Regions from separate parts of the Pandoraea sp. LA3 genome, predicted to be linked through region 4. Evidence: predicted binding sites of a transcription regulator. Region 4 holds the regulator's gene; each other region holds the start of a gene.
The links. Region 4 encodes LexA, which represses DNA repair genes until DNA is damaged. Its sites were predicted from a motif close to ACTGTATNNNNATACAGT; they were not measured.
Positions count from the first base shown of each region.

Region 1: imuA (translesion DNA synthesis-associated protein ImuA) is a predicted target of LexA. The motif match lies at 2,515-2,532, and genes of this name have one in related genera.
Region 2: recA (recombinase RecA) is a predicted target of LexA. The motif match lies at 2,122-2,139, and genes of this name have one in related genera.
Region 3: C5N93_RS11940 (DUF2471 family protein) is a predicted target of LexA. The motif match lies at 5,003-5,020, and genes of this name have one in related genera.

Region 1 covers NZ_PTPY01000030.1:65,427-72,974, reverse strand. Annotated here, with positions in the region: gene C5N93_RS10425 (DUF4810 domain-containing protein) at 1-27, opposite strand, end outside; gene C5N93_RS10420 (CsgG/HfaB family protein) at 166-807, opposite strand; gene C5N93_RS10415 (Nramp family divalent metal transporter) at 1,057-2,367, opposite strand; gene imuA (translesion DNA synthesis-associated protein ImuA) at 2,555-3,424, shown strand; gene C5N93_RS10405 (DNA polymerase Y family protein) at 3,381-5,147, shown strand; gene C5N93_RS10400 (error-prone DNA polymerase) at 5,179-7,548, shown strand, end outside.
Region 2 covers NZ_PTPY01000016.1:37,865-45,412, reverse strand. Annotated here, with positions in the region: gene C5N93_RS01920 (sensor histidine kinase) at 1-1,151, opposite strand, end outside; gene C5N93_RS01915 (response regulator transcription factor) at 1,304-1,993, opposite strand; gene recA (recombinase RecA) at 2,195-3,259, shown strand; gene recX (recombination regulator RecX) at 3,532-4,077, shown strand; gene C5N93_RS01900 (DUF2889 domain-containing protein) at 4,387-5,073, shown strand; gene sucC (ADP-forming succinate--CoA ligase subunit beta) at 5,070-6,236, shown strand; gene sucD (succinate--CoA ligase subunit alpha) at 6,321-7,202, shown strand; gene C5N93_RS01885 (TerC family protein) at 7,382-7,548, shown strand, end outside.
Region 3 covers NZ_PTPY01000030.1:418,636-426,183, reverse strand. Annotated here, with positions in the region: gene C5N93_RS11955 (NAD(P)/FAD-dependent oxidoreductase) at 1-1,488, opposite strand, end outside; gene C5N93_RS11950 (LysR family transcriptional regulator) at 1,485-2,465, opposite strand; gene C5N93_RS11945 (exonuclease domain-containing protein) at 2,780-4,453, opposite strand; gene C5N93_RS11940 (DUF2471 family protein) at 4,447-4,974, opposite strand; gene C5N93_RS11935 (glutathione S-transferase family protein) at 5,155-5,874, shown strand; gene C5N93_RS11930 (GGDEF domain-containing protein) at 5,956-7,134, opposite strand; gene C5N93_RS11925 (DUF4019 domain-containing protein) at 7,272-7,548, shown strand, end outside.
Region 4 covers NZ_PTPY01000023.1:48,305-55,852, forward strand. Annotated here, with positions in the region: gene C5N93_RS05340 (MarR family transcriptional regulator) at 1-397, opposite strand, end outside; gene C5N93_RS28285 (hypothetical protein) at 562-696, opposite strand; gene typA (translational GTPase TypA) at 695-2,518, shown strand; gene C5N93_RS05350 (enoyl-CoA hydratase/isomerase family protein) at 2,791-3,912, shown strand; gene C5N93_RS05355 (hypothetical protein) at 4,087-4,509, opposite strand; gene lexA (transcriptional repressor LexA) at 4,749-5,402, opposite strand; gene C5N93_RS05365 (copper-binding protein) at 5,590-5,955, opposite strand; gene C5N93_RS05370 (efflux RND transporter permease subunit) at 5,952-7,548, opposite strand, start outside.

The DNA of each region.
Region 1 (7,548 bases), on a different contig from region 4:
TGAGAGTGTAGGAAATGTGCGATTCATGACGATAGAGATCCTGACAGGCATGCCGCAGCCTGCGCGTCCTTCGTGGTAGGCGCTGCTCGCACCCGATTGACGCGCGCGAACGAGCGCGTGACGAATCACGCGCTGCGGCATGCTGCAAAAAGGGATGCGGTCGGCTTACTTGCCGGGCTTCCAGGCGCCGCTTTCGATGCCGGCGACGAGGTTGTTGACGGCTTCGCGCATGGCGAGGTCGAGGACCTTGCCGTTGAGCGTCGAGTCGTAGCCCGCTGTGCCGCCGAAACCGATGACCTCGCGGTTGGACAGGGCGAATTCGCCGGCGCCGCCGCTCGAATACACGACTTCCGACGTCGAGATATCGACCACGTTCAGATTGACCTTGGCGTACGCGATCTGCTCGCGGCCGCGGCCCAGAATGCCGAAGAGCTGTTTGTCGCCCACTTCCTTGCGACCGAACTCGACGACGTCGCCGGTGATCACGTAGTCAGCGCCCTTGAGCGTCTGCTGAGTCTTCTTGATGTCGGCTTCCTGACGGATCTCGGCCATGTTGTCGCGGTCGAGCACGTTGAAGCGATTCGTTTGCTGAAGATGCGTGATCAGGATCGTCTTGGCCTGACTGCCGAGGCGGTCGACATTATCGGAAAAGACGCCACGCATGTATGCGGAACGGTTGTCGAACTTGCCGACGGCGATCGGTGTACGCACGCCGACGTAGGCGCGGCTTGCGCTCTCGACCTTGGCGACTTCTACGGTACGCGAGCTTTCGGTAGCGCAACCGCCGAGCGTTGCCATCGCGAGCATGGTGGCGCTGAACAGCGCAATGCCGGACTTGCTTTTCTGCACGTTGATACCCCTCAGTGTGTTTTGGTGCTCGCAGGACGATGCGCGATCGCATCGATCCGTTGCGAGTCATCTGGTCCCTTATTTTCCTGACGCTTTTTTGTTCTGCGGATTCATAAGGGGTACTGATGGTAGCACGTGCGATTGTCGCGTTGGCGTTGCGTACAGGGATGCCGGGCGTCGCCCTTGCGGGCTTTCACGCCCGGATCGTCAGCTCAGTCCGAAAATCAGCAGCAGATTGGTGCCGGTGATGACCACGAACAGGCACCACGCAAAGACCTGCGTGGGACGTCCGATCGTGTTGCCTTTCATCACGCGCGGGTCGCTGACCGAGCGAATGAGCGGCCACATGGCGAACGGCAGTTGCAGGCTGAGCAACACCTGACTCCAGACCAGCAGCTTGCCCACGGCGCCGTCGCCGAGCCACAGCACGCCGATGAGGGCGGGCACCAGCGCGAGGCCGCGCGTGATCAGGCGTCGCTGGTAGCAGGGGATCTTCATGTGCAGAAAGCCGTCCATGATGACTTGCCCGGCGATGGTGCCCGTGAGTGTCGAGCTTTGTCCGGACGCCAGCAGGGCAATGCCGAACATGAAAGCGGCGGCCCCGCCGGCAATCGGCGTGATCAACTGATACGCCTGCTCGATATCGGTGACGTTGGTCTGCCCGCTCGCGTGAAAGACCGACCCGGCAAGAATCAGAATCGCCGCATTCACACACATGGCGATCAGCAGCGAGCCCCAGGTGTCGATACGCACCAATGCGAGCGTGTCGTGCACGTCGCCACGCTTGCCGCCGACAACGCGTCGGGTTTGCACGACGGAAGAGTGCAGGTACAGGTTGTGCGGCATGATCGTCGCGCCGACGATACCCAGCGCCAGCACGATGGCGTCGCGCCGGTCGTGGCTGGGCGCGCCGGGGACGAGACCTGCGGCCACGGCATGCCAGTCGGGCGGCGCCATGGCGACTTGTGCGACGAAGCAGAACGCCATCGTGCCGATCAATCCGAAAACGATCGCTTCGATCTGACGGAAACCTTTGCCTTGCAGGCCGAGCACGATCATCGTGTCGAGCGCAGTCAGCACGATCCCCCACGAGATGGGTACCCCCAGCAGCAGCTTGAAGGCCAGCGCGCAGCCGAGCACTTCGGCGATATCGCACGCGATGATGGAAATCTCCGCCGTGATCCACTGCACCAGACGTCCTATGCGGCCGTAGCGTTCGTAGCTGGCTTGTGCGAGGTCACGTCCGGCCACCAGCCCGAGACGGGCGGCGAGCATCTGCAAAAAGATGGCCGCGAGGCTCGATAACGCCACGACCCACAGCAGCGAGTAGCCGAATTGCGAGCCGGCCTGAATGTCCGTTGCCCAGTTGCCGGGATCCATGTAACCGATGGCGACGAGCAGTCCGGGGCCGGCGAAGCGTTTGAGTTTGGTCCAGCGCGATTGGCGCGCGTCGATGACGATGCTGCCCTTGACCTCGGAGGGGCAGAAAGGCGCGGTGGCGGTAGTCGGGAGCGGCATGAGGGTGGGATGACTGGCAATGACGCTCACGTTAGCCGGGCCGGCGTTTGCCTGCAAGCACGATCGTCGGGAAAGCACGGACAAATTGCGACAGGCGCGATGGATGGGAAGCCACTGGAATGCTGCCGAAATTCGATGAACTGCTATACTGTACATTCATACAGTATTCGGGTGCTTGACTCTCCAGATGACCCTGCCGCTTTCCTCCCTGCCTGCCGGGCTATGGCGTGCCAGCGAACTGGCGCATTGCCACCGCGCGGGCCACACCACCGGTTTTGCCGCGCTCGACGCTGAGTTGCCCGGCGCCGGGTGGCCGCATGGCGCGGTGACGGAGCTGCTGTGCGAGCGCCCGGGGATCGGCGAGTGGCGGCTGCTGGCGCCGACGTTGCGCGACCTGACACAGGCTGGCAAGCCGGTGATGGTCATTGCGCCGCCGATGCTGCCGTACGCACCGGCACTGGCGGGATGGGGGATCGATTTGCGCTGGCTGAGCGTCGTGATGCGTCCGGCGTCTGCGGTGTCCGGAGTGTCCCGGGGGCGTCGCGGGGCCGGTGAGCGTACGGGGCGGGGGATGAAAGCCGAGGACCGCGACATGCTCTGGTGCGCCGAGCAGGCGCTCAAAAGCGCTTGCTGCGGGGCGGTGCTGACGTGGCTGCCCGCAGCGACGCCGGAGCAACTCCGGCGGCTTCAGGTCGCGGCGGGCGGCGGCGATACGCTGACCTGGGTGGTGCGTGCGCCGGCGGCGGTCTCGACAGCTTCGGCCGCGCCGCTGCGGCTCGGGCTTACCGTCGGGGAGGGCAGTCAGCTCGGGGTGCAGTTTCACAAACGTCGCGGACCGCCCCGCCTTGATCCGCTCTGGTTGACGTTGCCTGCGCCTTATACGCGTGCACCGCAACCGGTGACGGGGACCTGGGACGATGCGATGCCATGGCATGTGCGGCCCGATCCGACACCGTCGCCCGTTCCGTCCACCCCTTCCACCGCTTCTTTCGTTTCTGCTTCCGGAGTCTCGCATGGCCTGCTGGATCGCCCTGCATCTGCCATCTCTGGCGCTTGAGGTCGCCTCGCCGCGTATGCGTGCGCACGGGGACGCGGGCGCGCAGGCCGACACGACGGTCGTGCTGGCGCAGTCGCGTGTCTGGCAGGCGAGCGAGGCCGCACAGGCGGCCGGGGTGCAGCCGGGGATGCGTCGTGGCGGCGTGCTGGCGCTGTTGCCGCAAGCCCGGTTTCACGATCGCGACGAGGGGGCCGAGTCGCTGGCGCTCGAAGCCCTGGCGCTGGCCTTGCTGCGCTTCGGGCCCGATGTCGCGATTGCCGCGCCGCAGTGTGTGGTGATCGACGTTGCGCCGAGCCTGCGTCTGTTCGGCGGTCTGGCGTCGTTGGCCGTGCAGGTGCTGGAGAGTGCCGAAGCGCTTGGGCATCGCGCATCGTTGGGGATGGCCGCGACGGCCAGCGCTGCGGTATTGCTCGCGCGTGCCGCAGAAGTGGCCTCACCACCTGTCGATTCGCATGCACCGACGCCGGAACAGATGCAGGCGGCGATGAAGTCGCGCGCGTCGCGTCGCTCGATCGTGCCGGTGAACTTGGCGTCAGCGGCATCGAAGTCCGGAGAGACGTCGTCGTCAATGTCGTCGGCATGGCATGGCGAGTCCGGTGAGCCCGGCGAGCCGTTGTTGCCACCTCCGCTGGCCGTGCTGCCGTCGCAACTCGACCCGCTATCAGTCGCGTTGCTGCCCGAAGCGCAGCCATGGCTCGATTGGCTCGCGCAAATCGGTTGTGCGACGTTGGGGGCGCTACGAGCGCTGCCAGCGGCGGGCGTCAGGCGTCGCTGCGGCGCAGCGTTGATGGCTTCGCTTTCCCGCGCTTATGGCGATACGCCGGAAGCCCCGGCGTGGTACCGCGCGCCGCCGCATTTCGAAGCGGTCTTGCCGTTGCCGTCGCTCACTCACGACGTCGAAGTGCTGCTCTTCGGTTTGCGCCGCTTGCTGGCGCAACTGACGGGATGGCTGGCCGCCGGCCAACTGGCGACGCGCTCGCTGACACTGATACTCGAACACGAACCGCTCGGCAGACAGACGCTGGCGCCGACGCGTTTCGACATTCGTCTGGCCGAGGCCAGTGCCGCGCCGGCGCACTTGCTGTCGCTGTGCAAGGAGCGGCTCGCGCGTGCGCCGCTGGTTGCACCGGTGCTGACGCTACGGCTCGATGTGACCCAGACCGCACCGCACGTTCCGCAAAACGGGTCGTTACTGCCGGAGCCCGGGCGCGAGCGTCAGGACTTCGTGCAATTGATGGAGCGTGTGGCGGCGCGTCTGGGGGATGAGCATGTGCGGCGTTTGCAGGTGCGCGGCGACCATCGCCCCGAGGCGGCGTTCGTCAGCGTGGCTTATGGGGCGGGCGGGGGCGCAGGAGCAGGCAACAGCTCGGACACCAACCCAGGCGCGAGCGTGGGTACCCGTACCACGCATGGCGCGCGAGGGCCGAGCGCCGGGACGTCGCGTCATTTGCCGGAGACTGCGCAGGCATTGCCGCCGCGTCCGGCATGGCTGCTCGATGCCCCGCAACGGTTGCGCGTGCAGCAGGAGCGTCCGTGGCGGCAGGGGCCGTTGCAACTGGTGAGCGGCCCCGAGCGGATCGAGGCGGGATGGTGGGAGCCGGGCACGGTCACGCGCGATTACTTCATCGCGGCTGATGTCTCGGGGGCGCTGCTGTGGGTGTTTCGGGAGCGTCCGGTGAAAGGGGCCGACGCCGCGTGGTATCTGCACGGCCTGTTCGGCTGATGCCGGTGAACGCCGATCGATAAGTCGCCTTATGAATTTCGACGATTTTCTCCCCTGGCAAGGGTCGACCGACGGGTTGGCCGCCAACGACGACGGTGCCGACACCCCCGAAGACGCCCCTGCTCAGCCGCTCAGGGAGGATGAGGGCGGCCTGCCGGCGTACGCCGAATTGCATTGCCTGTCGAATTTCTCGTTTCAGCGTGGGGCGTCGCACCCCGAGGAGTTATTCGCACGGGCAGTTCATCTGGGATACACCGCCTTGGCCATCACCGATGAGTGTTCGGTCGCCGGTGTCGTACGGGCGCTCGCGGAAGCGACCAAGTATCCGGCCGTGAAGCTGATCGTCGGCAGCGAGTTTCGTCTGACGCCCGAGTGTGTCGCATCACAAGTGCCGCAATCGACGGGAGCGTCGACGACCCGGCCGCCGGTTCCATCGCCATCGCCATCGTCACACGACACATCATCCGAACAGCGCAGGTTGACGGGCGTCGAGCCGGGCGCGCTGGCGGGCCACGATCCTCTCGATCCCCGTGATCTTCCAGACGCACTCGGTACCGTGCATCTGGTTGCGCTGGCGCAGCACCGTGATGGCTACGGCAATCTGTCGGAGATGATCACGCTCGGACGCATGCGTGGTCCGAATCGCAGCTATCGGTTGCACCCGGGCGATTTTAGTGCGCCGACCGGGGAATACGCGCATCTGCGCGGTCTGAAGGGCTGTCTGCTCATTCTGGTGCCGGACCCCGACGCGAGCGCCGAACTGACGCTGGCGCAGACGCGTTGGGCCGCCCGGACGTTCGGTGAAGGGCGGATCTGGCTCGCGCTGGAACGTCGTCACCGTGCGGACGACGAGGCGCAGTTGGCGCGTCTGCGTGCGATCTCCGTCGAATGCGGCGTGCCGCTCGTCGCGACAGGGCATGTCCTCATGCATGTGCGCTCGCGCAAGCCATTGCAGGACACCCTTACTGCCATCGGGCGGGGCGTGCCGGTGCAGGCGTGCGGGTTGTCGCTCACGGCGAATGCGGAGCAACATTTGCGTCCCCGGCTACGGCTTTCATGGCTTTATCCGAAAGAGGCGTTGGCCGAGACGGAGGCGATCGCTTCGCGATGTCATTTCGATCTGAGGAGACTGCGTTACGAATATCCGGAAGAACTCGTGCCCGCAGGCCATACGCCGGAATCGTATCTGCGTCAGGAGGTCGACAAGGGGGCGACGTGGCGTTATCCGGACGGTGTGCCGCCGAAAGTGGTGGCGCTCCTCAAGGCGGAACTGGCGCTCATTCGCGAGCTTGAGTACGAACCGTACTTCCTGACGGTCTACGACATCGTGAGCTATGCCCGCAGCCAGAAGATCCTGTGTCAGGGGCGCGGCTCGGCGGCGAACTCGGCGGTGTGCTATTGCCTGGGCATCACTGCGGTGAACCCCGACGAAGCGCAAGTGCTGTTCGGCCGTTTTCTGTCGAGGGAGCGCAAGGAGCCGCCCGATATCGACGTCGACTTCGAGCACCAGAAGCGCGAGATCGTCATCCAGTACATCTATCGGAAGTACGGCAACGACCGGGCGGCGCTGGCGGCAACGGTCATCAGCTATCGCATGCGCAGCGCCGTGCGCGATACGGGGCGGGCGCTGGGGATCGATCTGTCCATCGTCGAGCAGGTGGCACAGAGTCAGCAGTGGTGGGACGGCAAGGAGAACCTGCTCGCCCGCATGGCCGCGCAGGGGTTGTCGCCCGATGCGCCGACGACGCGGCTTTGGGCCGATCTGGTGGCGCGGCTGATCGGCTTCCCGCGGCATCTGTCGCAGCACGTCGGGGGCTTCGTGATTGCGCGCGACAAGCTCTCGCGTCTCGTGCCGATCGCGCCGGCCGCGATGGAGAACCGTTACGTCATTCAATGGGACAAGGACGATATCGAGACCCTCAGACTGCTCAAGGTCGACGTGCTGGCGCTCGGCATGCTGAGTGCGTTGCGGCGCACGCTCGATCTGCTGGGCGAATGGCAGGGCAAGCCGATCGAACTGGCCGAAATCCCGCGCGATGACCCGGCAACGTACGGCATGATCCGCCGCGCCGATACCGTGGGCGTGTTTCAGATCGAGTCGAGAGCGCAGATGAGCATGTTGCCGCGTCTGAAACCGGTCAAGTTCTACGATCTGGTCGTGCAGGTCGCGATCGTGCGCCCCGGGCCGATTCAGGGCGGCATGGTGCATCCCTATCTGAAGCGGCGCAAGCTGAAACCGGAAGACGTCGTCTATCCGTGTGATGCCATCAGACCGGCACTGGAACGTACATTGGGCGTGCCGATTTTTCAGGAGCAGGTCATGCAGATCGCGATGATCGCCGCTGACTTCTCGGCGGGCGATGCCGACGAGTTGCGTCGTTCGATGGCGGCATGGAAGCGC
Region 2 (7,548 bases), on a different contig from region 4:
ATGGCGCTACGCGCGAGCAGGCTGAGGTTGACGGGGGTGAATGCGGCAGCGTCGTTCGCACTGTTCTCGGCGCGCGCCAATGCGAGCAACTGGTTGACGAGGCGTGCGGCCTGCTCGGAGCTGACCGCGATCTGCGAGAGCGAACGCCGTAGTTCGTCGGGGGATGTCTGGCGCAAAGCGAGCTCTGCCTGCATACGCAATCCGGCAAGCGGTGTCTTGAGCTGATGGGCGGCGTCTGCAATGAAGCGTTGCTGAAGTTTCATGTTCTGTTCGAGACGTCCGAGCAGATCGTTCAGCGAGTTGACGAGCGGCGCGATCTCCGGCGGCGCCTGACGCGCTTCGAGTGGCGACAGATCGTCCGGCCGGCGCGCACGAATATGTTCCTGCAACGCATGCAGCGGTGCGAGGCCGCGCGACAGCCCGAACCAGACGAGCACGATGGCCAGCGGCAGAATCACGAACTGCGGCAGGATCACGCCCTTGATGATCTCGTTGGCCAGTTGGCTGCGTTTGTCGAGTGTCTCGGCGACCTGCACGAGCGCCATGCTGCCGGGCGGTTCCATGCGCGGCAGGTCAACGTACGTGAACGCAACGCGAATGTCGTTGCCGCCGACCGTTTCGTCCCGGAACTGGACGACGCCGGGCTGCGGCCGGTCATCTTCATGGGGCAGCGGCAGCTCGGCCGTGCCGCCGACGAGTTCTCCCTTCGCACCAAGGACCTGGAAGTAAATGTTGTCGGTGGCGTCGGCGCGCAGCAGATCGCGTGCCGGCATCGGCAGGGTGAGCGTGACCTGTCCGCGATCCGAATGGACTTGCTGGGCGAGCACGTAAGTATTGGTTTCCAGCGCCCGGTCGAACGGGCCGTTGGCAATCGACTTCGCAACGAGGTACGTCACGGCAATGCTCATCGGCCAGAGCAGGAGCAGCGGCGCGAGCATCCAGTCGAGAATCTCGCCGAACAGCGAGCGCGGCGGCGGCTCGGCCTCGCGCTCCAGCGGCGCGCCGAAACCCGGGCGCACGAAAGGATCGGCGTAGGGATCGAACGGATCGGTGGCGTCTGCGGCGTGCGGGGGCGGCCCGGCATGTCCGTGGTGAGCCGCGTCCGGATCCGCAGGCGTGGCGCGATGGGGGTGACGAAAGCTCAGACGCATCGGGCGGATAGGCTAAAGAGACTGAGGCGGCGGGCTTGCCGGGTCGACTGGGCGTGCCCGGTATCACGCGTCGGTTCGGGCGTGACCGGCTTCACGCATCGGTGAAGACCGCAAGGGCGGCCGGCCTCGCGTGTGTGCCCGACGTCCTTTTGTCAGGCGGCGTTCGCAGGTGTTGCCGCAGGCTTTTCCAGACAATACCCCAGTCCGCGAATCGTGGCGATGCGCACGCCGCTCGGCTCGATCTTCTTGCGCAGCCGGTGCATGTATACCTCGATGGCGTTGTTGCTGACTTCTTCGCCCCAGCCGCACAGGTGGTCGACGAGCTGTTCCTTGGAGACGAGGCGCCCGGTGCGCAGGAGCAGCACTTCGAGCAATTCGAGTTCGCGGGCGGACAGGTCGAGCATCTGCTCATGAATATAGGCGGTGCGCCCGACCTGATCGAAGCTGAGCGGGCCGTGGCGGATGACCGTCGAGCCGCCGCCGGCGCCGCGCCGGGTCAGGGCCCGCACGCGCGCTTCGAGTTCGGCGAGCGCGAAAGGCTTGGCCATGTAGTCGTCTGCACCGAGATCGAGGCCCTTCACGCGGGCGTCGACGCTGTCGGATGCCGTCAGGATCAGCACGGGCAGATGGGAATTGCGGGCGCGCAACCGGCGCAGGACTTCGTGGCCGGGCAGGCGGGGCAGACCGAGATCGAGAATCAGCAGGTCGAACGTCTGGGCGGAGAGCGCGGAGTCGGCTTCGAGCCCCGTCTTGACGTGATCGACGGCGTAGCCCCCCTGACGCAACGAGCGGGTCAGGGCGTCGGCCAGAATGCTGTCATCCTCTGCGATGAGAATTCGCATGGGCGTGATAGGCTTGTGTAGGCACCGTCGCCTGACGGCAGCGGTGTGTCTCCTGTGATGTTGCGGCGCGTGGTTCGCGGCTTTTTTGTCGTTTCGGCGCTTTCGGACAACAGGCACTTGCAAAGAGCACTGGTTTTTTATACAGTACCGGCAGTCACGCCTCACTCGAGCCGTCTCGCTCATCATATCAAAGGACGATTCATGGAAGAAAGCAAGAAAGGGTCTGCCAATCTGTCGGCCGAGAAAGGCAAGGCGCTCGCCGCCGCCCTCGCGCAGATCGAGAAGCAATTCGGCAAGGGCTCGATCATGCGTCTGGGCGACGGCGAGGTCGAAGCGGACATCCAGGTCGTCTCCACGGGCTCGCTGGGTCTGGACATCGCGCTTGGCGTCGGTGGCCTGCCGCGCGGTCGTGTGATCGAGATCTACGGTCCGGAATCGTCGGGTAAGACCACGCTCACGCTGCAAGTCGTGGCGGAGATGCAAAAGATCGGTGGCACCTGCGCGTTCATCGACGCAGAGCATGCCCTCGACGTCGGTTACGCCAACAAGCTGGGCGTCTCGGTGCCGGAACTGCTGATCTCGCAGCCGGACACGGGCGAACAGGCACTGGAAATCGCCGATGCGCTGGTGCGCTCGGGTTCGATCGACCTGATCATTATCGACTCGGTCGCGGCGCTGGTGCCGAAGGCTGAAATCGAAGGCGAAATGGGCGACTCGCTGCCGGGTCTCCAGGCACGTCTGATGTCGCAGGCGCTGCGTAAGCTGACCGGCACGATCAAGCGTACGAACTGCACGGTGATCTTCATCAACCAGATTCGTATGAAGATCGGTGTGATGTTCGGCAATCCGGAAACGACGACTGGCGGTAACGCGCTGAAGTTCTACTCGTCGGTGCGTCTGGACATCCGTCGTATCGGTTCGATCAAGAAGGGCGACGAGGTGGTCGGTAACGAAACCCGCGTCAAGGTCGTGAAGAACAAGGTATCGCCGCCGTTCCGCGAAGCGATTTTCGACATCCTCTACGGTCAGGGCATTTCGCGCGAAGGCGAAATCATCGATCTGGGTGTCAATGCGAAGATCGTCGAGAAGGCCGGCGCCTGGTACAGCTACAACGGCGAGAAGATCGGTCAGGGCAAGGACAACGCGCGCGAATTCCTGCGTGAGAATCCAGACATCGCCCACGAGATCGAGAACAAGGTACGTGCATCGCTGGGGGTTACGGCGATCAACGAAACCGGTGAGATCGAAGAAGAAGACGAGGCTTAAGCGCTTGTTGAGCGCCTGAGTTGTCGCAGCGGCAGCGCGAAGCCAGACGGCGTCGCGCTGCCGTTTTTGTTTTCTCTCGGTAGTTCTTCTATCTGTACCGGTTCTCGCGCACTTTTCGTTTTCATTTGACGTCTTTGGGCGTTGTTTGACCGTGGTTTGCCGGTCATCCGCGTGTCTCACGTGTTGTCCGCTGACTCTCCGACTTGCTTCCAGGCTCGCCCTTGGTGCCGGTGTCTCTCATGCCCTGCCGCCGATGGCGTTACGATGACTCCATGATCCACCGTCGTCCTCCCCGAGATCCGAACGCACCGCCGCCCCCGCCGGGGGATGAGGCCGTTTCGGCCAAGCCGTCGCGCAAGCCCGTGCTCAGTCTGAAAGGACGTGCGCTGTCGTATCTCGCGCGTCGTGAGTACAGCCGGGCGGAGTTGCGTCGCAAGCTCATGCCCTACGCCGATGCCGAGGACCCCGAAGCACTCGATCGCCTGCTCGACAGCCTGGAGCAGGAACGCTGGCTATCCAACGAGCGCTTTGCCGAGAGCGTAGTGAACCGGCGTGCGTCGCGCATGGGGACTACGCGGATCATCGGTGAGCTCAAGCAGCATCAGGTCGACGCGGAGACCGTTGCCGCCATTTCGGAGCAATTGCGCGAAACCGAGATGACGCGAGCCCGTGCCGTCTGGCAGAAGAAGTTCGGGGAAGTCGCCGCCACGCCGGAGGCCCGCGCCAAGCAGATGCGCTTTCTTGCAGCGCGCGGCTTTTCTCGTACCGTTATCAGCAAAATCGTAAGAGGCGCCGACGAGTTTCTGGACGATGTCTGAGGTGCGCCTCATCGCATTCCTCATGGATGAGGGCGCATTCATCGTCAGCAGATGAATGACACGCTGCATCGTGTCATCCGCTTCAACGCGGGCATGACACGTCGATGAATCTCATGTGACGCGTCATTACTCGGTTATCGCGTTATGGCGTCGCACCATGCGCGCGGCAATCGGGCGACATTGATTTCCCGACCGTTGGGTCGGGTTATTCGCCCTTATGCGGTGGGCTTCTGCTGCGCTGCGGCAGACGGTGCTGTCGCCTATGCTAGAATCAAGATCTTTCTGCGTTCATGCATTGCACACTTCCGCATGCCGCTCTCCGCGCCTGCCTCTCGTACCTTGCGTCACCGTCGCACGATCGCTGTTGAAGCGTTTTCGCGCGACGATGGCCTATGGGACATCGAAGCCCGTCTCACCGATCATAAGGATCGGGATTTTGCATTGGCGACGGGCCTTCGCAAGGAAGGCACGCCGATTCACGAGCTCTGGCTGCGGTTGACGATCGATGAGTCCTTCGAGGTGCATGACGCCGAGGCCGTTTCCGATTGGGTGCCTTATCCGGGCATTTGCGACCAGATCGGCCCCGAATATCGTCAGTTGATCGGTCTTAACCTGCGACAGGGCTTCCGGCGCGGGGTTCGCGAGCGCCTTGGCGGCGCGGCGGGCTGTACCCATCTGACCGAACTTTGCAGTGTCCTGCCCACGGCAGCGATTCAGGCCTTTGCCGGGGTGGTGATCCACACGCCCGATACGGCACTCAAGGCCGCCAATGACGCCAACGATTCGGCGCCACCTTTCCAACTCGGACATTGTCACGCCTTGCGGTTCGATGGCGAGGCGGTGCGCCGGTTTTACCCGCGCTGGTTCAACGGCCGCGCAAACGATCGAGCGAACGAGCCCACGACGCCCGTCACATCAGAAGCGGTGCGCGATGAGGCCTCGACTCGCAAGCTCGAACCCAAACTTCCAACTCAGCAAGAAGGGAATCACGCATGAAGATTCATGAGTATCAAGGCAAGGAAATCCTCCGAAAATTCGGAGTCGCGGTGCCCCGCGGCATTCCGGCGTTTTCCGTGGACGAGGCCGTGAAGGCAGCCGAAGAACTCGGCGGTCCGGTTTGGGTGGTTAAGGCCCAGATTCACGCAGGCGGTCGCGGTAAGGGCGGCGGCGTGAAGGTTGCCAAGACGATCGAGCAAGTGCGCGAATACGCCAGCCAGATCCTCGGCATGCAACTGGTCACGCACCAGACCGGTCCGGAAGGTCAGAAGGTCAATCGCCTGCTGATCGAAGAAGGCGCCGACATCAACAACGAACTGTACGTCAGCCTGGTGGTTGACCGCGTCACGCAGAAGATCGTGATGATGGGTTCGAGCGAAGGCGGCATGGACATCGAAGAAGTCGCCGAAAAGCATCCGGAACTGATCCATCACGTCGTGATCGATCCGTCGGTTGGCCTGACCGACGCACAAGCCGATGACTTCGCCAAGAAGATCAGCGTGCCCGACGCTTCGGTGGCGCAAGCCCGCACGATCCTGCAAGGTCTGTACAAGGCCTTCTGGGAAACGGACGCTTCGCTGGCCGAAATCAACCCGCTGAACGTGAGCAAGAACGGCACGGTCACGGCGCTGGACGCCAAGTTCAACTTTGACTCGAACGCCCTGTACCGTCATCCGGAAATCGTGGCTTACCGCGATCTGGACGAAGAAGATCCGGCGGAAGTCGAAGCCTCGAAGTTCGATCTGGCTTACATCTCGCTCGACGGCAACATCGGCTGTCTGGTGAACGGTGCCGGTCTGGCCATGGCCACGATGGACACCATCAAGCTGTTCGGCGGCGAGCCGGCCAACTTCCTGGACGTGGGCGGTGGCGCCACGGCAGAGAAGGTGACCGAAGCGTTCAAGATCATGCTGAAGAACCCGAACCTGACGGCCATTCTGGTCAACATCTTCGGCGGCATCATGCGCTGCGACGTGATCGCAGAAGGCGTGATCACGGCATCGAAGGCCGTGTCGCTGAAGGTGCCGCTCGTCGTGCGCATGAAGGGTACGAACGAAGACCTGGGCAAGAAGATGCTCGCCGAGTCCGGCCTGCCGATCATTTCTGCTGACAGCATGGAAGAAGCTGCCCAGAAGGTTGTCGCGGCCGCCGCAGGCAAGTAACCAGAACAGTCGAAGCCGTCGCGGCGCGCCACTCCGAGAGGGGCAGTGCGCACCGCCAGGCAACAGGACGAAGGAAATCAAGCAATGTCGATTCTGATCAACAAAGACACCAAGGTCATCACCCAGGGTATCACTGGCAAGACCGGCCAGTTCCATACCCGCATGTGCCGCGAATACGCGAATGGCAAGAACGCGTTCGTCGCTGGCGTGAACCCGAAGAAGGCCGGCGAAGACTTCGAAGGCATTCCGATCTACGGTTCGGTGAAGGACGCCAAGGAACAAACCGGCGCTACCGTGTCGGTGATCTACGTGCCGCCCGCAGGCGCTGCTGCCGCAATCTGGGAAGCTGTCGAAGCCGACCTGGATCTGGCGATCTGTATCACGGAAGGTATTCCGGTCCGTGACATGATCGAAGTGAAGGACCGTATGCGTCGCGAAGGTCGCAAGACCTTGCTGCTCGGCCCGAACTGCCCGGGCGTGATCACGCCGGACGAACTGAAGATCGGCATCATGCCGGGTCACATCCACAAGAAGGGTCGCATCGGCGTGGTGTCGCGCTCGGGTACCCTGACGTACGAAGCCGTGGGTCAACTGACCGCCCTGGGTCTGGGCCAGTCGAGCGCCGTCGGTATCGGTGGCGACCCGATCAACGGTCTGAAGCACATCGACGTCATGCAGATGTTCAACGACGATCCGGAAACGGACGCCGTGATCATGATCGGTGAAATCGGCGGTCCGGACGAAGCCGCTGCCGCCGAGTGGATCAAGGGCAACATGAAGAAGCCGGTCGTCGGCTTCATCGCAGGCGTGACGGCGCCTCCGGGCAAGCGCATGGGCCACGCCGGCGCGCTGATCTCGGGCGGTGCCGATACGGCCGAAGCCAAGCTGGCCATCATGGATGCCTGCGGCATCAAGGTGACCAAGAACCCGTCGGAAATGGGCCGCCTGCTCAAGTCGGTGCTGTAATTCCCGCCGGACGATCGTGTTATCGCCGCCGGAACCGGCGGCGGTGTCAGCGGTCATGAAAGAGGGAGCCCAGGGCATCGGGCTCCCTCTTTTGCTATTGCGTTTGCGCAATCCTTTGCTGTATTCGTCTTACCCGACGCCGTCGTTTCGTCTCCATCGTTCCCAAGGATATTTGCGCCATGCTTGCGTTTTTTGCCGAGCTGAACTGGGCCGCCGTGGCACAGATCATCATGATCGACATCCTGCTGGGTGGCGACAATGCCGTGGTGATCGCGCTCGCCTGCCGCAATTTGCCGGCCAAGCAACGCCTGCAGGGCATTGTGTGGGGGACGGCCGGGGCCATCGT
Region 3 (7,548 bases), on a different contig from region 4:
GTCCTTGCCCGCGACGTGGGACGCGGCGATCGCCGCCACAGCGGGCGGGGGCGGCGCGGGCGTCCATTCGTCGCCGTAGACTTCCGGCTCGGCGTACGTCTCCATGTTGGCGTAGTGATGCGCGACATCTTCCCGATAGAACGTGCCCGCCAGCCCTTGTGCCAGACGCTTCGCGCCTTCACTCACCGCAGGGATGTCGCCGGAGACGGCGCCGTGCGAGAGCGTTGCCGGGGCGCAGAAGCAGTGAATACGTTCCAGCCCGGGGCAGACGCCCGGTGTCTTTTCCTGGAATTCGAACGTCGGGCCGAGATCCGGCGAGTCCGACAGTTCCATGTCTTCGTCGCCAGCGGCCGGGGTGTAGCGATCGCTCCACTTGCGCACGAACTTCGAGAACGCGGCGAATTCCGGACGTCCCTCGATGTCGATACGGAAGCCCGTCGCGAAGACGAGGAAGTCGAGCACGAACGTGCCCTTGGCGGTGCGCACGTGCAGTTCGTCACCGACCGGTGTGACGTCGAGGATCGGTGCGCCAAGGTTGAAGCGCGCATTGTCGTGACGCGACACGCGCAACGTGCTGCCACGCGGCGGCGGCACCTGCTGCACGTTCACGTAATGACGGATGCGCCACTTCCATTCGTCCGGCAAATGGATGTGACCGTGCGTGAGACCCGGGTTGCCCGCGCCCTTGCCCTTGTTGATGCGGGGAATGTCTGCGCGGCGAATCAGCAGATCGACGCTGGCGGCGCCGGCTTCGAGCGCCGTGGCCGCGCTGTCCATCGCGGACGCGCCGGCGCCGATGACGCCGACGCGCTTGCCGCGCAGCGTGGCGTAGTCCATCACATCCGACGAGTGCGCCCAGAAGCGGCGCGGCAAATCGCGTGCGAATGCGGGGACGGTCGGCCCCCCGAGGCCGTCGCGTCCCGTGGCCAGCACGACATGGCGCGCGTAGACGGTACGCGTGCCTTCGGGCGACGTCACCGACAGTTCGACGAGGCCGTCTTCGCCACGCGGCGTGACATGATCGATGCGATGCTCGTTACGCACGTCGATGCCGAGCACGTCGCGATACCAACGCAGGTAATCCATCCATTGCAGACGCGGAATCTTGTCGAGCGCTTCCCACGCTTGCAGACCGAATTGCGCTTCGAACCACGCGCGGAACGTGAGCGCGGGCAAGCCCAGCGCCGGGCCGGTGAGCTGCTTGGGCGAGCGCAGGGTTTCCATGCGCGCGGTGGTTGCCCACGGGCCTTCGAAGCCGCGCGGCGACTGATCGAAGATCACGGCGCCCACGCCAAGATGCGTGAGCGAGGCGGCCGCAGCCAGTCCAGCCATGCCGCCGCCGATGATGGCGACGTCGAGTACGGGCTGGCCGTTGTGCGTGCGCTCGGGCACCCAGCGTCTGGCGGGCAGTTCGAGCCAGGCGAGGTCCTGGCGCAGACGCGCTTCGAGCGCGGGCAGGCCGGTGGCGGTGGTCGGGGACGTGGTCATGACGACTGAGCTTCCTTGGGAGCGGGCAAATCGCCGTAAAGCGATTGCAGGACTTGAGCGTGTTCGGTGGCGGCGCGCTGCACGAAGCCGGGCAGCAGGTCGCGGGCCGCTTCGGCCAGCGCATCGACGAAGGCCAGCGCTGCGGGTGAGGGGGCACGGGCGTCGCGGGTAATGACGCCGAAGAAAAACGGGATGTCGGCGTCGATGGGGCGCACGGCGACATCGGCGAGCGGCAACCCGTACGCCGTGACCGGTTCGAGCACCGCGACGCCGAGTCCGGCACGCACGGCCGTCATCGCATTGATCGACGCGTTCGTCTCGATGAGTCCGGCCGGTGCGACGCCCGCCTGCGCAAACGCCTGGTCGAGACGTCGGCGCAAGCGGTAAGGGTTCTGCATCGTGACGATGCGACGCCCTGCACATGCGGCGAGCGGCAGACGGTCGTGCGCGGCCAGCGGATCGTCGGCCCGCACGGCGGCAACGCAGGCCGCCTCGCCGATCCAGTGCACCACGATGCCGCGATGCTCCAGCGGCAGACTCGTCACGCCGATGTCGGCGGCACCCGTCAGGACGGCGTGCACGACCTGTTCGGGCGACGTGCTGCGCATCTGAATCTGATGGCTGTCGCGGGCGAGCCCCGGCAACGCGAGGGCGGCAGGCACGAGGCCGGCGGCCAGCGCCGAGGTGGCGGCGATATGCAGGGGACGGGTCTGACCGCGCGCAATTTCGTCGGCGCGGGCGCGAATCTGCTGTAGTCCGGCGAGCACGTGCTCGACATCTTCGAACAGCAGAAAACCTTGCTCGGTCGGTGTGACGCGCGGACCGCTGCGAGTAAACAGGGCGTAGCCGATTTCGGCTTCGAGCTCCTGAATCATGCGGGTGATGGCAGGCTGCGAGCGCCCGAGCAAACGCCCGGCAGCCGTGACGCTACCGGTCGACATGACAGCCGCGAAGGCTTCGAGTTGGCGTAATTCCATCTGGCTCGGTGTGGGGACGAAGCGCTGGCGCGTACCCCTACGCGCCAGCACCCCGGTCATCGACGACGCCATGGCCGTCGATGTCGCAATGCCTTGTATTCGGATTGCGTATTCTTCGACCTCAAGCATGCGTATTGCAAATACTTAATATTTATATGCTCATGACCCGAAGTGCAAAGGAGGGTTTTGCCTAGGTGGCATAAGGCGGAAAGAAATTTAGGCGGAGATTTGAGCGTGCGGTGGCGTCTCGCTGGGTGAGACGCGCGACGCGGCGAAACGCAGGGGATGAGGCGAAAAGACGCGTGTCGGTGGCGTCAACGCCCGTCGAAGGGGAGCCGAAGCTGATTCGGATCTTCGGGGTGCGGTTGGCGGCGACGCAACAGCGCAACACTGCGAGGCTTTTTCGGCGCGGCGACGGGCGGCTCGATGTGACTCAGGCGAAACGTGGGGCGTGAGAGGTGGAGCACGCTCAGCGGTGCCGGTGTGCGGCGCAGCGGCGCGGGCGTTGTTGCCAGCGTTGTCGTCGAGGCGCCGGTCGCATCGGCAGCGTCTGCGCAGGCAGAGGCAGCGCCGTCGTCCGGTGTACGCTTCGCGCTGCCGGCAAGACGTCGCCCGAGCAACCGGTAAATGTCCGGATCGAAGCCCGTTGCGGCGGGCATATTGTCGATGAGCGCATCCAGGGCGTCGCGCGACGCCACCGTGCCCAGATACTGCCAGCGATCGATGACGTGATATTCCACTTCACTGGGATCACTGCCATGTTCCTCGATGGCGATAGGGCCGTCGTACGGCCAGGTCTCCAGTTGCAGTGTCGCAAGCGCTTCGCGTGTGCGTTCGGTGTGGGCGTCGACGGGGGCATCGCCCACGCAGACACCGTCGCAACGCTTCACTTGATAGCCGAAGCACGGACGTCCCTTCGCGGCCTTCTCGAGCCCCAACTGCGCACAACATAGACGATGCTCGTCTGCCAGCGCCCGCAGCGCGCTCTCCGCCCCGGTGCGCGACGAGAACGTACCGTACAGCGACTCGGCGCTGGCGAAGTCGACGGTCTTCGCACTGACAAGCTGCGGCGTGTCGCTGCCCTGCGGCAGTTGCCAACTGTAGAGGCTGGCGGCGCGACGCAGCATGCGGTTATGCACGGGCTGCAATTGCTTGACGAGTTGCGATTCGAGCAGCAACGCGCCCAGCTCGCCGACCGTGCGGCGCACTTCCACGCGGCGGATCTCCTGCGAGATGCGCAAGTCCTTGGCGACCTGATGGTCGCTGGAGAAGTGAGATCGCACGCGCGAGCGGATATCGACGCTCTTGCCGACATACAGCAGCGTGTCGCCCTCGCCGTAAAAGAGATATACGCCGGGGCTGTCGGGCAGCGCGTCGATGGCTTCGTCCGGCAACTGCGGCGGCTGGCTCGAACGCTTCGTCACCCGTTGCACGGCTTGCCCGATCAGGTCGGGTTCATAGATCGTGTGGAGCTTTTGCCAGAACTGCCAGAGCAGATCGGCATCGGCGAGGGCGCGGTGACGCCCCTGCGGCGCGAGGCCGAACCGGGCGATCAGTGCATCGAGTCCGTGACGCGCCGCCGACGGAAACAGCAGCCGCGACAGCCGTACCGTGCACAGCACGTCGGCCTGAAACCCGATGCCCGCCCGTCGGAATTCGTTCTTGAGAAAGCCGTAGTCGAAGCGCGCGTTGTGGGCGACGAACAGCTTGCCGTGCAGGCGTTCCGCCAGCCCTTGCGCCAGCGTGCCGAACGACGGCTGGCCCTTCACCATCTCGTTGGTGATGCCGGTGAGTTTCTGGATGAATGGCGGGATAGGCTCGGCCGGATCGAGCAGCGTGCTCCATTGCTCGACACCCTGCGGCCCGACTTCGACCACGCCGATTTCCGTGATACGGTCGTCCAGCGCGTTGCCCCCCGTCGTTTCCAGATCGACGAAGACCATCGGGGCGGGCAGGGAACGCGCAAGCGCGTCCGGATCGATCAGCATGCCGCAGCAGACCCCGAGGACGACAGCGTCGCCGACCCGGCGACGAACGGTTGTGACGATGCGGGGGCATCCCCATTGTCGGCATCGTCAGCGTCGGGCGTGTCGCCAAACAGCCCGCCGTCGGCGAACGCGCTGACGATGGCGCGGAACACGGCCGGCGCCGGGGCATCCGGCCATTGCAGGTCGACGGCGGCGTCGAGCGACGGCAACTTGCCGGCGCGTCGCAGCGCTTCGTCACCCGGCAGCCGCAGAAGACGCGCGAGTGCCCACGGCTCATGCCGCGCGTGAAGGCCGATGTCCGCCTCCGCCTCGTCGGCAATGGCCACGAGCGTGCGCCAGTCCAGCAGCATGGCCGGTGAGGCGTCCTGATGCTGCGCGACGGCGTTGTTCGCAGGCACGATCGCCAACGGACGATGTGACACATGATGCTGCAAATAACGTGCGGCAATCTCGCGCACGATGCTCGCAAGATCGCGCTCGGCGGCGCTCAGCGCCAGTTGATCCCAGTCGATGGTTTCCATGAGATGTTCCTCGATTGAGCGATATGATACTGTATAAAACCACAGTGCGCGAGTCACGTAGCCGATGCCTGAGCGAGGCCCGATTGACGCCGGATGCCTCCCCGCTTCGAAGGGCTCGCCGCTGGCATGACGGCGTGTAATACTCTGCGCCAACCTTTTCGCACAGGAGCGCGCCTCGAGATGTTGACCCTGTATACCTTCGGCCCGGCGTTCGGGCTGCCGGACGCCAGTCCGTTCGTCGTCAAGGCGGAGATGCTGCTAAAGCTGGCCGGGCTGCCATACCAGACCAATCGAGGCGGATTCCGTCGCGCGCCCAAGGGCAAGCTGCCTTACATCGACGACGACGGCGAGATCGTGGCGGACTCGACGCTGATCCGCCTGCATATCGAGCGCAAGTACGGGTTCGACTTCGATGCGGGGCTCACGCCAGTGCAACGCGGCGCGGCATGGATGTTCGAGAAGGCGCTGGAGGACCATTTCTACTGGCACGTCGTGCAGGCGCGCTGGTGCGACGACGAGAATTTCGAGAAAGGCCCGGCGTCGTTCTTCCGATCGATTCCGTGGCCGGTGCGTCCGCTGGCGCAGGCGCTGATCCGTCGCAAGGTGCGCAACACGCTGCACGGGCAGGGCACCGGCCGTTACCAGCCGGAGGAGCAGCGCCAGTTGCTCGCACGTGGGGCGCAGGCTGCCGCCCAGTTGCTCGGCGATCAGCCGTACTTCTTCGGTGACCGGCCGTGCGGGGCCGACGCCACGGCCTTCGGTTTCATCTCCGGTGCGATGTCGCCCGATTTTCGTCAGCCGTTGCGCGACGAGATCGAAAACCATCCGAACCTGACGGCCTATGTGGCACGCATGCGTCGCGAATTCTTCCCCGATGCGGGAGATGGCGCGACGACGTAAGTCGAAGGGAAGACGCGCGAGGCGATCAAGGTCGCTGAGACTGACGACCGAGAGCTGATGACTGAGGGCCGACGGTGGTCGTCAGCCGGCTTCGGAGGCCGTTTCGTCGCTGGAGAGTACGTCGGAGAGCACGAGATTGCGCCCGGAGATCTTGGCCGCATAGAGGGCGCGGTCGGCGCGAATGCACAGCGCTTCGAGGCTTTCGTGCTCGATCCACGTCGCCACACCGCCGCTCAGCGTGTAGTGGCACACGCCAAACGGCCCGGCGACCAGATGCCGGCTCGCCTGCGTTCGCAGGCGCTCGGCAATGCGGATCGCCCCCGGCGTGTCGGTGCCGGGCAGCAACACCGCAAACTCCTCGCCGCCCAATCGTCCGAAGACGTCGCCCTCGCGCAGACTGTCGCGAACGAGCTTCACGAATTCGCGCAGCACCGTGTCGCCACCCGCATGCCCATGCGTGTCGTTGATCGCCTTGAAGTGATCGAGGTCGATGACGATGATCGACAGCGGCCAGCCCCGTGCCACGGCGCGCGCCATCTCCTGACGCGCGAGCAGATCGAAATGCTTGCGCGAGATCGCCCCCGTCAGATAGTCGCGATTGGCTGCCTCTTCGGCCGTGGCGAGCATCGCGTCGTGAATCATGAGGACCGACCCCATGGTCATGGCGGGCATGACAACGGCGCCGATCGTGAGCATGACCAGGTTGAACATCGTCGGCGCGAAGACTTCGAGACCGGGCGCGGGCGCCCACGCGAACGTCACGCCGCGCACCGTGTGCGCAACGGCGAACACCGCAGCCATGCCAGCCGTCAGCCAATAGTTATAGCGATGACGGCGCGGCGGGATATGGCGCAGGATCAGGACCGAGGTTGCGAGCAGGAACGTGGCGTGAAACGCCGAGACCGCGACCACGCGCAGCGAGGGGTTGTCGATGCCGTAATGCCAGAACAGGATCGCCGCCGCGAGCACGCCGAGCGACGCGCCCAGCACGTGCCAGTGCGGTGAACGGCCGAGAAAGCGCGCGCAGCCGGCGTAATAGAGCAGCAGGCCACCGGCCAGGGCGAGGTTGGCGATGGGAATCGACAGAAAGTCGGGGATGACGCCCCGAAGCGCGAAAAGCGGTAACGACGCCAGAACGGCGACGTTGGCGAAGCACCACTCACGAACGCCAGCTACGCGCGAACGTACGAGAGACCCCACGATCAGCAACATCATGAAGCTGAGCAACGAGGTAATCGCGAGGAGGGACGTCGTCAACATGGCAATGGCCAAGGGGGAAGGCTGACATGTATGTGTTGAGCATTGTAATGTACGGCGCGACGCGCGTTACATTCCTTCGCGTGCCACACCAGTAGAATGGCCGGGTTCGCTATTTCTGCCTGAAGGAGCTTTCGTCAATGCAGACGACCCGACGCCAAGCGTCACATCCTTTTCGTTTCACCCGCCTGGCGGCGCTCGCGCTGGGCGTGGCCGCCGGCCTGAGCGCTCTGCCCGCGCTGGCACAGCAAGAGCCGATGCAACGCCGCTCGGCGCAACCGCCGCTGTTTGCCAGCCCGGCCAGTCATGCCACTGCACCGGCAGCGGACATCAATCGCGATATGCGTCCGGCGCTCGAAGCCGCCGGTCTTTGGTTGGGATTGGTCGACGTCAATCGCGGGCAGCAGAGCTGGGAGC
Region 4 (7,548 bases):
GCATCCGGTCGGCCATGGCATAGCCGGCCTCGGTCGCACTCAGGTTCACGGTGCGTCGGTCCATCTTGCTGCGCTCGCGAACGAGCAGTCCGTGGGCTTCGAGCCGGTCGAGCAGCCGGGTCACGGCGCTCGCATCTATACAGTAGTCACGCGCCAGATCGGCTGCCGTCTTGCTTTTGCCCGTCGCCACCTTGTAGAGCATGGTGGCCTGCGTGCTGGTGAGACCGTACTGCGACGTTTCCTTCGTCAATTCCGCCAGGATCAACTGACGCACACGCGCCACCAGGTACCCGAGCGAATCGTCGATGTTGTAGCCGTCACGTGGGGGATCGGCTTGCGGCGCTTCCGGCTGAGACGTCGGCACGGTCGCGGAGGAAGTCACAGGAGGTTCGGACATTTTCGTGCTGCTGCAATAGTTGACTTGTCACGATTATAGCGGGTACTTAATTAATTTCAAGTCGATGCAATAGTTGACTAGGCAAATATTGCGGTGAAAATTAGACGAAATGCTCTAGGATGGTGCGCTGCGGGGGAATCCGAGGGGGGCGGAAGGAGAGGATGTCACTCGGAAATTTCGTGACGCCCGTGAGTCAGCAAAGGGCGGCGTTGTTGCAATGCAGAAAGGCCATGACGCGAGACGCATGCAAGTGGTAGAATCGCGGATTCTCCAAAGGCTTTTTCGAGCACCTCTTTCATGACCCGCGCTCTCCGTAATATCGCCATCATCGCGCACGTCGACCACGGCAAAACCACGCTCGTCGACCAGTTGCTGCGCCAGTCGGGCACCTTCCGCGAAAACCAGCAAGTCGCTGAACGCGTGATGGACTCGAACGACATTGAAAAAGAGCGCGGCATCACGATCCTCGCCAAAAACTGCGCCGTCGAATACGAAGGCACGCACATCAACATCGTCGACACGCCGGGACACGCGGACTTCGGCGGTGAAGTGGAGCGTGTGCTCTCGATGGTCGACAGCGTGCTGCTGGTCGTCGACGCCGTTGAAGGCCCGATGCCGCAAACGCGCTTCGTGACCCGCAAGGCCCTGGGCCTCGGTCTGAAGCCGATCGTTGTGGTCAACAAGATCGACCGCCCGGGCGCACGTCCGGACTGGGTCATCGACCAGACGTTCGACCTGATGGACAAGCTCGGTGCGACCAACGAACAGCTCGACTTCCCGGTCGTCTACGCGTCGGCCCTGAACGGTTTCGCGAGCCTCGATTCGGACGTTCGCGAAGGCACGATGAAGCCGCTTTTCGACGCGATTCTCGAACACGTGCCGGTGCGCGACGCCGATGCGGACGCGCCTCTGCAATTGCAGATCAGCTCGCTCGACTACTCGACGTTCGTCGGCCGCATCGGTATCGGCCGTATCACGCGTGGCCGCATCAAGCCGGGCCAGCAAGTCGTGATGCGTTCGGGCCCGGACGGTGAAATTCTCAAGCGCAAGATCAACCAGGTTCTGACGTTCAAGGGGCTGGAGCGCGTGATGACGGAAGAAGGCGCACAAGCCGGCGACATCGTGCTGATCAACGGTATCGAAGACGTGGGCATCGGCGCGACGATCTGCGACGTGGAAACGCCTGAAGCGTTGCCGCTGCTGACCGTCGACGAGCCGACGCTCACGATGAACTTCTGCGTGAACACGTCGCCGCTCGCCGGCCGTGAAGGCAAGTTCGTGACGAGCCGTCAGATCCGCGACCGTCTGGACAAGGAACTGAATCACAACGTGGCGCTGCGCGTGAAAGACACCGACGAAGATTCCGTCTTCGAAGTGTCGGGCCGTGGCGAACTGCACCTGACGATTCTGATCGAGAACATGCGTCGCGAGGGCTATGAACTGGCCGTGTCGCGTCCGCGCGTGGTGCTCAAGGAAATCGACGGCGTGAAGCACGAGCCGTACGAAATGCTGACCATCGACCTGGAAGACGAACACCAGGGCGCGGTCATGGAAGAAATCGGCCGCCGCAAGGGCGAAATGCTGGACATGGTGTCGGACGGCCGTGGCCGTACGCGCCTCGAATACCGCATTCCGGCACGTGGTCTGATCGGCTTCCAGGGCGACTTCCTGTCGATGACCCGTGGTACGGGCCTGATGAGCCACATCTTCGATGCCTACGCCCCGCTCAAGGATGGTTCGCTGGGCGAGCGTCGCAACGGCGTGCTGATTTCGCAGGACGACGGCGCTGCTGTGGCCTACGCTCTGTGGAAGCTGCAAGATCGCGGCCGCATGTTCGTGTCGCCGGGCGACGCGCTGTACGAAGGCATGATCATCGGTATCCACAGCCGTGACAACGACCTCGTGGTCAACCCGATCAAGGGTAAGCAGCTCACGAACGTGCGTGCGTCGGGTACCGACGAAGCCGTGCGTCTGGTGCCGCCGATCGCGCTGAACCTCGAATACGCCGTGGAATTCATCGACGACGATGAACTGGTGGAAGTCACGCCGCTGACGATTCGCCTGCGCAAGCGTCACCTGAAGGAACACGAGCGCAAGCGCGCTTCGCGCGAAGAGAAGTAATGCCGGCGACGGTGTGCGCGGTGCGATGGATGTGAGTTCATATGCCGCGATGCCAGTCTGTTGGAAGAAAAGCCGGTGCCTTGCGCCGGCTTTTTTGTTTGCCGTCTCGTTTGTCGTTTTGATGGTGTCTTTGCTCGCGCCGAGTGCTTGAGGGCAATGTCCCATGTGCGCCGGCGGTCAATCCCCCTGGGGATCGTGACGTGCCTTTGCCGGATGGTCGGCGGGGCCATGCCAGATCCATTTCGTTGACGCTTGTGAATCGTTCACCAGACATGACCGAATTTGTTCGAACCGAAATCCGCGGCCGCATCGGCTTTATCACGCTGGCACGTCCGAAGGCGCTCAACGCGCTCTCGCACGACATGATTCGTGCGATGGCGTCGGCGCTTGCCGAATGGCGCGACGATCCGGCGGTGCTGGGTGTGGTGTTGCAGGGAGAGGGAGAGAAGGGGCTGTGCGCTGGTGGCGACATTCGCTATTTCCATGAGGCGATCGGTGCCGGGCGCACGGATATCATGGATTTCTTCACCGACGAGTACGTGCTGAACTACACCATTGCTTCGTATCCGAAGCCTTACATCGCGTTGATGGACGGTGTCGTGATGGGCGGTGGTATGGGAATTTCACAAGGGGCTGCGCTGCGTATCGTGACGGAAGCCACGCGCATGGCGATGCCGGAGACGGCTATCGGCCTGTTCCCCGACGTCGGCGGCGGCTTCTTTCTCGCGAACCTGGCGGGTCATCTCGGTGAGTACCTTGGGACAACGGGTGTCGTGTTTGGCGCTGTCGACGCATGCGAAATCGGTCTGGCCGATGTCGTACTGCCGCGCGCCTCGTTGCCGGCGCTGTGCGAGCATCTCGCCCGTGGCGATTGGCCTGACAGCGACGCCGTGCTCGACGCCGCGCGGCGTTTCTGTCGCGAAAGTCTTCCCCCGGCAGGGCTCGCACCAGGCAAGCTGGCGCCGTTGCGCGACGTCATCGACGAGCACTTCGCGCTGGCCGACATGCCGGCGATCCTGAAGGCGCTCAAACTCGAAGCGCGTTGCGAGTATTCAGGTTGGGCGGAGGAGACGGAAGACCTGCTGCGTACCAAGCGCTCGCCGCTCATGGTGTGTGTGGCGCTGGAACAGGTACGTCGCGCACGCAAACTGTCGCTGGCGGACGAACTGCGCGAAGAGTGGTTGATGATGCGCAGTGTCTTCAACCTCGACGGTCGCACGGGCGCCGAAGGCGTAGAGGGCATTCGCGCGATGGTGGTCGACAAGGACCACAAGCCACGCTGGCAACACCCGAGCATCGAAGCGGTCAAGCCGGAAGACGTCCGGCGATTCTTCGACGGCGAGCGGTGCGGCGCAGACAATCCGCTACGCGACCTCGGCAAGTCGCCCGAATAAGCCCGCGCTCGCCCTCGATCGATGTATCGGATCTGCGAACCGGCATCGCCGGTAGTTTCGAGGTCTTGAGCGCAAGCCGACGATTCCATCAGCGATACCGTCAACAAGTCCGACACGCGCGTGCTACCTCTGCGACCAGGGGCGATGCGTGGGTCGTCGGTGGCACGACTGAGGTTACACCGCCGCCTGACAGAACTGTTCGCCGACGGCCTGATCGAGCTTGCGGCAAATGTCTGCGAACGTGCCGACCATCACGATGTGCGACATATCGCGATAGACGCGCACGTCATGACTTTTCTCTACCGCCTGGCTGTCACGCCGCGCTTGCGGTTCGCGCACATCACGCGATGCCTTGACGGCTTTTCCGGCAGGGCAGGCGCGACGCGTGGCCGTCGCCATGGCCGCCGCAATCGTGCGTGGCAACGTTGTGGTGCGAGTGCGCGCGGGCACCGTGTAGGAGCGGGCGATGGCGGGGGCTGATGCGAACGGGCCGGACAACGCCGACAGTCCGTACACCGCCGAGAGTCGCGTCTGTGATGACACGCGCACGCGCGGTTGACCAAGCGACGTACGCAGCAAACCTAAGAGTCGAGCCATGATGCGATCCTTCTTCCAATGCGGGTCAGAGGGACGTGTTCTGCTGTCTGGTGAATCTTCGATGGCACGGCGAAATCCGGTGCAAGAAGGCTTCGCAATGCGTCATCACAAATCACGGGCGCAGCAGGGCACGGGCGCCGGACCCAGCCCGGCGCAGTCGGAAATGCAAAACTTCAGGGAGTGGGGCGACGCGCTATGTTGCTACGTCAGGCCGCCCCGGTATTCGCGCTGAACGACCGTCAGAGATCGTTATTGCGGATCAAGCCGACCGCAATCCCTTCCAACGCAAAATCACCACTGCCTTCGTCGACATTGATGTTTTCGAAGTCGGGGTTTTCGGCAATCAATTCGACGCCGCCCTTGACGCGGTGAAAACGTTTGACGGTCACGTCGTCGCCGATACGGGCCACGACGATCTGGCCTTCACGTGCGTCTGCGGCTTTCTGAACCGCGAGCAGATCGCCGTCGAGAATGCCGGCATCGCGCATCGACATCCCGCGCACCTTCAACAGGTAGTCAGGCTGGCGCGCGAACATGTTCGGGTCGCACTGGAAGTTACGTTCGATATGTTCCTGCGCCAGAATCGGGCTACCCGCGGCAACGCGCCCGACCAGCGGCAGCGACAGTTGCATCAGGCCCATATGCGGCAACGTGAACTGGTGGGCGCCACCGGCGTCGTCAAGACGCTTGAGGCGAATGCCGCGCGACTGACCGGCCGCAAGCTCGATCACCCCTTTGCGCGCCAGCGCCCGCAGGTGCTCCTCCGCAGCGTTGGCGGAAGAAAAGCCCAGCTCGGCGGCAATCTCCGCGCGCGTCGGCGGAAAGCCGGTGCGTTCGATCGCTTGCTGAACCAGTTCGTAGACCTGCTGTTGACGGGCGGTAAGTTTGATCATGGCATCACTGTATGGAAGCACAGGTGGCTGTATTTTTGTACAGTGTTTGCAAAAACGCAAGGGAAAACTTCATGTAGTGGATGAAGTTCCTGCCACACGCCCCGGCGTGGGGGGCGTTCGGATGGCCCGGCACGGCCATGCGACGGGCTTCCCGTCCTGGGAGGCCCGCCACTGGCGCTTTGGTGGCTTACTTGTCCATTCTGACGATAGTGAGCGTGCCGCTTACGTTCTCCACGCGTACACGGACCTTCTCACCCGCATGGACGCCCTTGGCCATTGCAGCGTCTTTCGCCTTGTACGCCATGGTCATGGCGGGCATGCCGATGTTGGCCATCGTGCCGTGCTGGAGCATCACCATGCCGGTCGACGTATCGACGCTCTTGACGGTTGCATCGGTCAGCGCGGCGTTGGCGTCCGCCGTGGAGGCCGGTGTGGAGGCCGGTGTGGTGGTCGGTTTGGCGGGCATCGCCATATTGCCCATGTCACCGGCGGCAAACGCCGATGCGCTGAGCGAGGCCAACAGAACACCCGAGACGACAAGAACTTGCTTCATTGCTTTTCTCCAGAGAGAGTGGACGGCACATCTGTGCCGGGGGATACAACAGGGGAAACGACAGGGGAAATTACGACTACGTCGGGCGCCGCGTCGGAAACGGCCACATGCGTCGCATCGGAAGACGTGCCTGCATGAGGCGCGAGAGACTTCAGACGTCGACGTTGCAGCAGCAGCCACGCGGCTGGAATGACAAACATGGACAGCAGCGGGGCGGTGATCATGCCGCCGACCATCGGCGCGGCAATGCGCTGCATGACTTCGGAGCCGGCACCGTGACCGATCATGATCGGCACGAGGCCCGCGAGAATGACGGCGACGGTCATGGCCTTGGGGCGTACTCGCAACACCGCGCCCTCACGAATGGCGTCGATGAGCAACGCTTCGTTCAGCGTGGCGCCGTTTGCCAGATGCCGCGCCAATGCGCCACGCAGGTACAGCAACATGACCACGCCGAACTCCGCAGCCACGCCCGCCAGTGCGATGAAGCCGACTGACGTGGCGACAGACACGGCGTGTCCCAACCCCCAAATCAGCCAGAACCCGCCCACGAGCGCGAACGGAATCGTCGACATCAGCATCAACGCATCGACCGCGGAGTTGAACGTCAGGAAGAGCAGCACGAAGATCACGGCGAGCGTGATGGGAATCACGGTGCGCAACTTCGCCGCCGCGCGTTCGAGATACTCGAACTGTCCGGACCATGCGATGGAATAGCCGGGGGGCACCGCGACTTTCTCGGCAACAAGCCGCTGCATGCCGGCGACCGCCGTTTGCAGATCGGTGTTCCGGATGTCGACGTAGACGTACCCGGACAGGCGTGCGTTTTCGCTGCGAATCATCGGTGGCCCGTCTTCGATGCGAATCGCGGCCACGTCGCCCAGACGGATCTGCGCGCCGCGATCCGTCACGATCGGCAGATCGCGAAGCGTCTGCAGCGAGTCGCGAAATTCACGCGGATAGCGCAGATTGATCGGAAAACGTTCACGGCCCGCAATCACTTCGCCCACGTTGTCGCCGCCCACGGCCGAAGCCACCACGGCCTGAATGTCGGCAATCGCCAGGCCATAGCGCGCTGCCGCGAGCCTGTCGATGTCGACGTCGACATAACGCCCGCCGTTGATGCGCTCGGCAAGCACGGAAGTGACGCCCGGTGCGTGCCTGATGGTCTCCTCGATCTGCGACGCGATCTTGTCGATCTGTGCGAGATCGGGGCCGGATATCTTCACGCCCACGGGCGTCTTGATGCCGGTCGAGAGCATGTCCAGACGGTTGCGAATCGGCGGTACCCACACGTTCGACAAGCCTGGCACTTTCACGCGGTTGTCGAGTTCGTCGATCAGCTTTTGCGGCGTCATGCCCGGGCGCCATTGATCGCGCGGTTTGAAGCGGATGGTGGTCTCGAACATTTCCAGCGGTGCGGGATCGGTGGCCGAATCGGCACGTCCGGACTTGCCGAATACCGTGTCGACTTCAGGCACGGTCTTGATGAGCCGGTCGGTCTGCTGCAACAGTTCCGAAGCCTTTGCTGCTGAAATGCCCGGCAACGCGGTCGGCATATAGAGCAGATCGCCCTCATCGAGCGGCGGCATG